DNA from 2 places in the Paenibacillus sp. FSL R7-269 genome. Region 2 is predicted to be linked to the other one. Evidence: riboswitches for the same ligand, from Rfam matches in the RefSeq annotation. Region 2 holds a riboswitch; the other holds the start of a gene.
The links. A riboswitch is a leader RNA that binds a small molecule or an ion and turns the genes downstream of it on or off. The one in region 2 is predicted to bind cyclic di-AMP.

Region 1 (4,232 bases), on a different contig from region 2:
TTCACTACAGATACATATTGCTCACTGCGAAGCTGCGGGTCTCCGAACTCCACGCCCAGCGCCTGCATCTGCTCCCAGGACATCCAGCCGTAAATATTATACGGAGGCTTGTAGCTCCACTCACAGATCTCAGCGGCATGCTGCGGTTCCATAGGCACCACATAAAAGGTTAACGGGGAGCTAATCATTACGGGAGGCCTCCTTCCAGCCGAAACTGCTTTTAAAGGACGGAAAAGCCGTTTCCACTTGTTCTTCTATTAATTATATACAAAAACAGCCAGTTTCGACGCAAATTCCTTGCGGAAATGCAGAAACTTGACAAACGCCAATAATTATTTTCTGAAAGTACAGAATCGGTGTTTTACAAATATAGAGACGGGTAAGTAATTTTATAGACAAAAAAAAGCCCTTCTCCAAGATTTCGGCAAAAATCTTGGAAAAGAGCGTAGGTTACAAAGAATTATTGTACATCATCGTTGTCTTGGGAATCCGAAGCTACAGTCTTGTAGGCATCTGTACTCATGATTCGTTTGGCGCCAACGTAGCGGTTGACGTAATAGCTGTCACTCAGCGAACTGATGGTTACACCGCGTGAGGAAGAGGCATGGGCGAATTCGCCGTCACCAACATAGATACCTACATGGGATATGCCCTTACCGCTTGTATTGAAGAATACAAGATCGCCTGGTCTCATCTCGTCACGGGACACGTCAGTACCCATCTGGTACTGAGAGCCGGATTGATGGGGCAGGTTAATGCCGATCTTATCAAAAACATACATTGTAAATCCGGAGCAATCAAACCCGTTAGTTGATGTACCGCCGGATACGTATTTGGTTCCGATGGCTTTGTCGATCACTTTATCCATTTTGGAATCCGCGAAAGCGCTTCCTGCTCCGATTGTGAAGATAATGGACAAGCTTAGTACTGCGGCTGCTAGCTTCTTCTTCAAAAGTAAATACCCCTTCCAATGCCTACGAGGTTAGCTTAAGGGTTCGGTTGAAGGTCCCCTATGACCCCTCTTAGAATAGGAGGTCAATTCACCCAAAGTGGTTCCCCCGTTTCCCTAATTCATTAGGGAACTCGGCATGACTGTTGATTAGGATTAGCGGTTCATTCAATACATGACAAAACCTTTGTTAAAAGCGATTCAATAATTACAAAAATGTTACTAAAAGCTCACTGCGATAATTGTAACAAAGACTAAGGCGCTTGGCAATCACTTATAACATATTAATCCATCTTTTTTGCTGTTTTTTAGAGTTATAGCCCTTTCGAAAGACTCATATCTATGCGCCGGGGTTATTTAATATGATTTTTTCTTTGTTTTTGCAATAAAATGCTGTTTCAAGGCTGTGGATTCGGGTAAAAGGTAGAATAAGGAAAAGGAAAAACCCGGAAATGATTACGGCAATAATCATCCCGGGCTCGTATAAGTTACATTTAGTTGTTAGAGGCTGAAATATTCGGGGTATGCTTCAAAGGTTCAATCGTAAGCGACAGCTTGGTAGGCTGTTGTGCTCATTACTCTTTTGGCGCCAACGTAGCGGTTGGCCCAGTAAGACTGGCTCATCGAACTGATGGTTACACCACGTGAACTGGAGGACTGTGCGAACTTCCCGTTTCCAACATAAATACCGACATGGGAAACTCCGTTACCCAGAGTATTGAAGAACACGAGATCTCCGGAGCGTAGATTGCTCTTGGATATTGTTGTTCCAACTTTGTACTGTGCTTTGGATGTACGGGGCAAGGTAAGCCCGACATTCTTGAACACATACTTGGTAAATCCGGAACAGTCGAAGCCGCTGGTGGTTGTGCCCCCGGTTTTATACGACGTTCCAATGGTTTTTGAAATCACAGTATCCATTTTGGAATCTGCGAAGGCACTGCCCGCTCCGAGTGTGAATACCATCACAAGACCCAGCGCCGCTGCGGTGCATTTTTTCTTGAAATTCTGTCTAATCAAAAGATGTACTCCTTCCAGGGCCTGCGAGGTTAGCTTAAGGATTCGGTAGAAGGTTCCCCTATGACCCCTCTAAAGCGAGATCAATTCACCCAAAATATGGTTCCCCCACTTCCCGGTGCAGGGAATTCGGCGTTTTATGCACCAGAACAGTGACTTATCGACATTGATTAAATTGCAATAGATACGGAAGATTCTGTTTGAAAGATTACAACTTTGTTACTAGTGGTACAGGCATCATTGTATCAGACGATTTACCCTTTTGCAAATGCTTTTGTCCTTCTCTTCAAGCAAAAAAGAGTCCTGCTCCCTGATGAGGGGCTGTGACTCTTTTTAGTATGCCGCTGTAGCAGCTTATTATTGTGGAAATGATTTACTGGACCAGAGGTGGTACTGGGCAGCGATTCCCCACATATTGAACAGCGTGGAGGGCAGCGGAGCTGCCTGGCGGAGCATAAGTGCCGGCAATCCGGGATAGAACAGAGCAGAGGCGCTACAGAGCAGAATTACGGCCAGGCTTCCCGCCCCCAGAATGACGGAAATACCGATCGAAGGCATCAACACCTTCAGGCAGATTAGCAGCGAGGAGAACATGCCGGTACCTGCGGTATAGCCGAATTGCATATAGAGCAGAAGCTTGCGGACAAGGAATAGATAGAGCAGCCAGCCCAGCACACAGGGCACAAGCTTGAGCAGGAGCTGAACATCGAGAACGCCGCTGAGCAGATGACGGTACATGCGTGGAAGCAGCCAATAGAGCGGCAGGAGGGTTAGTGCCCATTCGGCCAGGCTGAACGCCAGCACCGGCAGCCCATATTTTCTCATTCCCGGGAAAAAGAACAGTCCCCGCGCTCCGTCGCGCTCCTGATGAAGCTCGTGCAGCAGCCCTGCACGGATAAAGGGAGTCAGCAGCAGCCTTAGCACTGTCAGCGCCAGCAGCATCCACAGCCAGTGCTGGACGGCGGGGTCGGTGCGCAGCGCAGTCTGCCCCTCGATATAATACAGCAGCCTGCCTATTCCGCTGCCGCCGGCATTCGCATCCGGGTAGCGTAGCAGGACGGGGACAACCGCACTTTTAATGAATTTGTACAGGAAATAACCCCAGAACAGCCGGTAGATAAATAGCAGAATCAATATATAGAACTGTTCTTTCATGCTGATCCAACCGCGGGCAATTGAACTTTTCACCATTCCTTCACCTCACCAGACAAGAGTTCCGAGCAGGGTTTCAAGCAGAGTAGATGCGCTAAGCGTCCAGCGGGAGAGTGTGCGCGGCTCAAGCTCCGCCATTTTGAAATTATTAAGATGCCTGCTCTCCAGCAGAATGGAATGCCCCGGATCGATCTCTGCGGAGACCAGCGGAGCTTTATACGCTAACTCAAAGGAGGTAGCCTTACCCTCGTCATTCCAGTATTGCTGCACAGTGTACCCGTCTGCGAAGGTGAATTTCACGGGAACATCAGGGTACAGGCTGCCCTTATTGCTTACATCGACCACAGCGTTATAGCGGATCCCCCCGCCATCGCCGTTGTCCCGTCCGACCGTGAGCCTGATATCATCAACTGCGAAGTCGGGTGCACCCCCGCTATAGACAAAACGCTCAAAATAAGTCTGCCAGGATTGCTTGGTCACTTTCTCCACAACCTTTTGGAAGTCGGCGGTGGACGGATGCTGGAAGCGGTATTTGCGGGCATAGGCGGCGAGGATGGCGTCCATATTCTTGGTTCCGGCGATGCGTTCCATATCCTTCAGCACCAGCTTGCCCCGGATATACACATTGCGCGTGTAGGCATCATCACCAGTGTATTTCCAGGTCTCCAGCGTAAGAGGCTGTGAAGAGGAGACCAGGCTGGACTGAAGCGGCAGGCTTGAGACCACGCCGTATTCCTGTTCCATTAGCCGGTCTTCAGCATAAGAGGTGAAGCTCTCATCAAGCCAGGCTTCTTCGAATTCATTACTGGCCACCAGGCCGTAGAAATACTGGTGCCCGATCTCGTGGATGATCGTGCGCTCCAGGGAGGTGCCCGGTGAAGTGTCCGTGGCGCCGAAGGCGGTAATCAGGGTTGGGTATTCCATTCCTCCGGCCCCGTTGCCGGACTCTGGCGGGACAACAATGGATAAAGTGGAATACGGATAAGGGCCGTACCACTTGCTGAATGCCGTCAGTGCCGCCTCGACCGCCTGGAAGTAACGCTCCTGGAGATGCTTATGCAGCGGGTCCAGATAGAGCTTAATCTTCACCCCGGGCACCTGCGGCGCGGAGAAG
Region 2 (4,232 bases):
GGCGCCACTTTTCTTATCGGGTTTCTGCTCGGCATAGGGATGCTGCTGTTATTCAGAAGATCCAAGCCCCAGGCCCGGCCATTTTATTTAAAACGTCTATGGTCCATATTCAAGCTGCTGCTGATCTTTATCCGCGAATTGACCATCTCGAACTTTGTGGTGATTTATCATATTCTTCGTCCGAAGCTGGCGATCCGCCCTGGAATATTCGCCTATGAGACAGCCTTAACCTCAGCCTGGGAAGTTACACTGTTGTCTTGTCTGATATGTCTGACTCCTGGCACGCTAACTCTCGACGTGTCAAGGGATGGGAAGACCTTATATATTCATGCTATTGACATCAAAGATGCTGAGGAAATGGTGAAGCAGATCCGGGGGAATTTCGAACAAGTGATCATGGAGGTGACCCGCTGATGGTCTCCGTACTATTAACTACCGCATTGACCATTCTGGGAATGGCCATACTCGCGTGCCTGTACCGGCTTCTGAAAGGACCTACCCGTTCGGATAGGGTGGCGGCCCTAGATACGATAGGCATTCATGTACTGGCTATGATTACTGTCATTAGTATGCTGCTGGATACCCGCAATTTTCTTGAGGTAATTCTGGTTATCGGTATTCTGACGTTTATTGGAACCACTGCACTCGCAAGGTATATCGAACGTGGGGTTGTTGTGGAAGAAGGAGGGGAACTGCATGACAGGTGAGTTGTTTAGCTCGATTCTAGTAGTGCTGGGCGCCATTTTTTGCGGCATTAGTGCCTTTGGTCTGATCCGGCTGCCCGATGTCTATCTGCGTTCACATGCGGCCACCAAAAGTGCAACGTTCGGGGTGTTATGTTTATTGGGCGGCGGCTTCCTTTACTTTTGGTTCAAAGATGGAGAGATCAGTGTCAAGCTGCTGCTGGCGATTCTTTTTGTATTCATCACTTCACCGGTCGCAGGCCATCTAAATGGCCGGGCGGCCTACCGTTCGGGCGTTCCCTTGTGGAAAAACAGCATACAAGACGATCTGCTTACCCATACGGAAAGAAGTAAGGAGCAATCTGAGAAATGATATTTGCCGCTGAATTCCTGTAAAGGAAACGGGGGAACCAAAAGTTCCGGGGTGAATCTCGAGAATATCGAGTAGGGCTACTCAGGTCCGAATCCGTCAGCTAACCCCGTAAGCGTTCATGAGAGGGGAATCCTGCAGTGCCTATTGTTGATGTCAACGGAACAACCTTGTATTATGAGATATCGGGTAGCGGTCTGCCCATCGTTTTTATCCATGATTATTCGACCTCCCACCATCTTTTTGAACCACAGGCGGAATATTTCAGTAAGCGCGCGAAAGTAATTGTCTATGATCTAAGAGGAAACGGGCTGTCGGGGAAGATGAATGTTGAGATTGGCCGGATCTTAGACACTCAAGTTGAGGATCTAAAGGCATTATTAGATAAACTGGATGTAGAAAAGATTGTAATTGTAGCCTGCTCCACTGGAGCTATACTTGCCCAGAAGTTCGCCTATCTGTTCCCTGAGCGGGTGATTACCATGATTTTGGTGGATAGTTATTTTCAAGGTGATTACTCTGCTAGTGGAAGTAAGTTGAAAGAAGCGTTGCAGTTCTGTGCCTGGATTTCTCATTATCTCCCTGCTGAAATGTTTATCAAGCCTTTACGTATCACCTATCACCGGTGGCTCTTGGCTTACCATATCTTGAGAAAAGAGCTTATGCATAAACGGACGACAGAATGGATTAAGCAACGCATGGCGTTGAAGTATTCGGACGGTTACGGGTTTGCGCTGCGGCTGCAAATTCCGGTGCTGATCGTGTCAGGTAATCACAATGAGCGGGTGTTAGAGCAAGTTAAAAAAACAGCGGCTAAGTATCCCAAAGCTCATTTAGCGATCATCGAGAATGCCATGTATCCTAGTCACCTATGTCAACCGCAATTATTTAACCGGCTTTTGCTCGATTATCTAAAGGACCAACAGTGTTTTCAACAAGAGCTACCTGGCTGATGCTCTCACTGGACACACAGCCTTGAAGGTGACGCAGCGCTGTTTATTTACGAAAAGAATCATTACAGGAGCCAGTGATATGTTTAAAAAAAGGTACCTTTGGTTTACTCGAAAACTCAGTCTAACCTCATCAAGAATTATTCTTTTAGGTTTTGCTGTAACCATCATTCTGGGGACAATTATGTTGTCCTTACCGGTATCTTCATCCACCGGAACTAGTGTGGGATGGCTAAATGCATTGTTTACCTCAACTTCAGCTGTGTGTGTCACTGGACTGGTGGTGCTGGATACAGGAACCGACTTCTCCAACTTTGGACAAATCATTATCCTGCTCCTCATTCAAATCGGAGGATTAGGATTCATGACGTTCAGTGTTCTAATTGCCGTAATTCTGGGGAAGAAGATTGGGCTGAAGGAGCGTTTACTCATCCAACAATCTTCGAACTCCATTGAAACACAAGGGGTCGTCCGGTTATCACTAAGCATTGTGCTGATCTCATTTATCTTCGAAACTCTTGGGGCATTGTTGTTGACCGTCCGGTGGGCAAATGACCTGGGTGTTGCCAAAGCCTTATATTATGGAATTTTCCATTCCATCTCGGCCTTTAATAACGCAGGTTTTTCATTATGGTCGGATAGTCTGAGCCGGTATGTCGGTGATCCGTTAGTCAATATTGTCATTTCATTTTTATTTATCATTGGTGGAATTGGATTTATTGTGATTCTGGATCTATACCGCAAGAGAAGCTGGAAGGCTCTGTCTTTTCACACAAAAATCGTGCTAATCACTTCAGGAGTGCTTTGTTTTGCAGGGTTTCTGGTCATATTTGTGTTTGAGCTTTTTAATACCAGAACATTTGGTACACTCACATGGGGGGAAAGAATCTGGGGTGGATATTTCCAGGGAGTGGTTACCCGCACAGCGGGGTTCAACTCCATTGATATTGGTGCGATGTTACCGGCGTCCCAGTTCTTTATGATCTTTCTGATGTTCATAGGAGCTTCATCAGGCTCGACAGGCGGGGGGATCAAGACGACCACCTTTGCGGTACTCATATTAAGCATCTTCTCAACCATCAAGGGGAATGCTGATGTGCAGCTGCTAAAAAAACGGATACCTCAAGATCTTATTTTCAGATCATTGGCTGTAATGACCATCTCCTTAGGCCTTGTTCTTGGAGCAACCTTTTTATTAACAATTACTGAATATACCCGCCATACGGATATTCTTGCTCTTTTATTTGAAGCTACATCAGCCTTTGGAACCGTGGGCATGTCCATGGGCTTAACCCCTGATCTGTCACCGATTGGTAAATGTATCATCATAGTTATAATGTATATTGGGAGACTGGGCCCTTTAACCTTAGCCTTTGCCTTGGCACAAAAAAGTGTTAAACAGAAGTACCGTTACCCAGAGGACAAGTTGCTGATTGGTTAGTAAGTAGGGAGTAGTTGGAACTGATTAAAAGGAGAAGTTCTTCCGTTTACGGGTAGAACTTCTCCTTTTTTAACTTCATTTTTATAGTAGAAGCTTCTCCATAATCATCACATCAATAAACGTTTTGTCTATAATCCCCTGCTTCTCCAATAGACCCACCTGCCGGTAGCCCATCTTCCGATACAACCCTTGACCACTCTCATTAGATCATCTCCTTAAGATTGTTTTCTCGCTTTAATCACAGCAGAGACGATGTATTGCTCAACGTTCGCACCGGGAACCCAATCTTTGATAAATGTTCTGGATTCGTCTTTGGGCTCAATATGGATCTCAGTAAAGCCGCTTTCCTGAAGCATCATCTCCAGATCAGAAATGAAAGAGGCCCCGGAGATACAACCCGAATATAATTCGCCCAGGTCATTTTTGATTTCGGGGGGTAGCTCAGCTGTAGTTACAATATCAGAGATGGCCAGACGCCCTCCGGGCATAAGAACGCGATAGGCTTCACGGAATACTTGCTGCTTATCAGGCGAGAGGTTAATCACACAGTTGGAGATTATGACATTAACCGAGTTGTCGGCCGCCGGAAGATGTTCAATTTCTCCCAACCTGAATTCGGTATTATTAAACTTACCTTTAATGGCATTATCTCTTGCCCGGCTAATCATCTCAGGAGTCATATCTACACCGATAACATGGCCTTGTTCACCTACCTGCCGGGAAGCGAGGAAGCAATCGAACCCGCCGCCGCTCCCGAGATCCATAACATGTTCACCAGGCTTCAGCTC

Region 1: another riboswitch for cyclic di-AMP. It lies ahead of C162_RS24730 (C40 family peptidase); the one in region 2 lies ahead of C162_RS31105 (alpha/beta fold hydrolase).

What each region holds. Positions count from the first base shown of each region.
Region 1 is NZ_ASPS01000056.1:19,099-23,330, reverse strand. It holds gene C162_RS24740 (GNAT family N-acetyltransferase) at 1-188, opposite strand, end outside; gene C162_RS24735 (C40 family peptidase) at 461-952, opposite strand; cyclic di-AMP (ydaO/yuaA leader) riboswitch at 957-1,099, opposite strand; gene C162_RS24730 (C40 family peptidase) at 1,487-1,915, opposite strand; cyclic di-AMP (ydaO/yuaA leader) riboswitch at 1,973-2,111, opposite strand; gene C162_RS24725 (hypothetical protein) at 2,324-3,157, opposite strand; gene C162_RS24720 (M1 family metallopeptidase) at 3,167-4,232, opposite strand, start outside.
Region 2 is NZ_ASPS01000110.1:68,630-72,861, forward strand. It holds gene C162_RS31090 (Na+/H+ antiporter subunit E) at 1-414, shown strand, start outside; gene C162_RS31095 (Na(+)/H(+) antiporter subunit F1) at 414-707, shown strand; gene mnhG (monovalent cation/H(+) antiporter subunit G) at 697-1,056, shown strand; cyclic di-AMP (ydaO/yuaA leader) riboswitch at 1,054-1,186, shown strand; gene C162_RS31105 (alpha/beta fold hydrolase) at 1,194-2,006, shown strand; gene C162_RS31110 (TrkH family potassium uptake protein) at 2,086-3,444, shown strand; partial or broken gene C162_RS35725 (GNAT family N-acetyltransferase) at 3,526-3,648, opposite strand; gene C162_RS31115 (arsenite methyltransferase) at 3,660-4,232, opposite strand, start outside.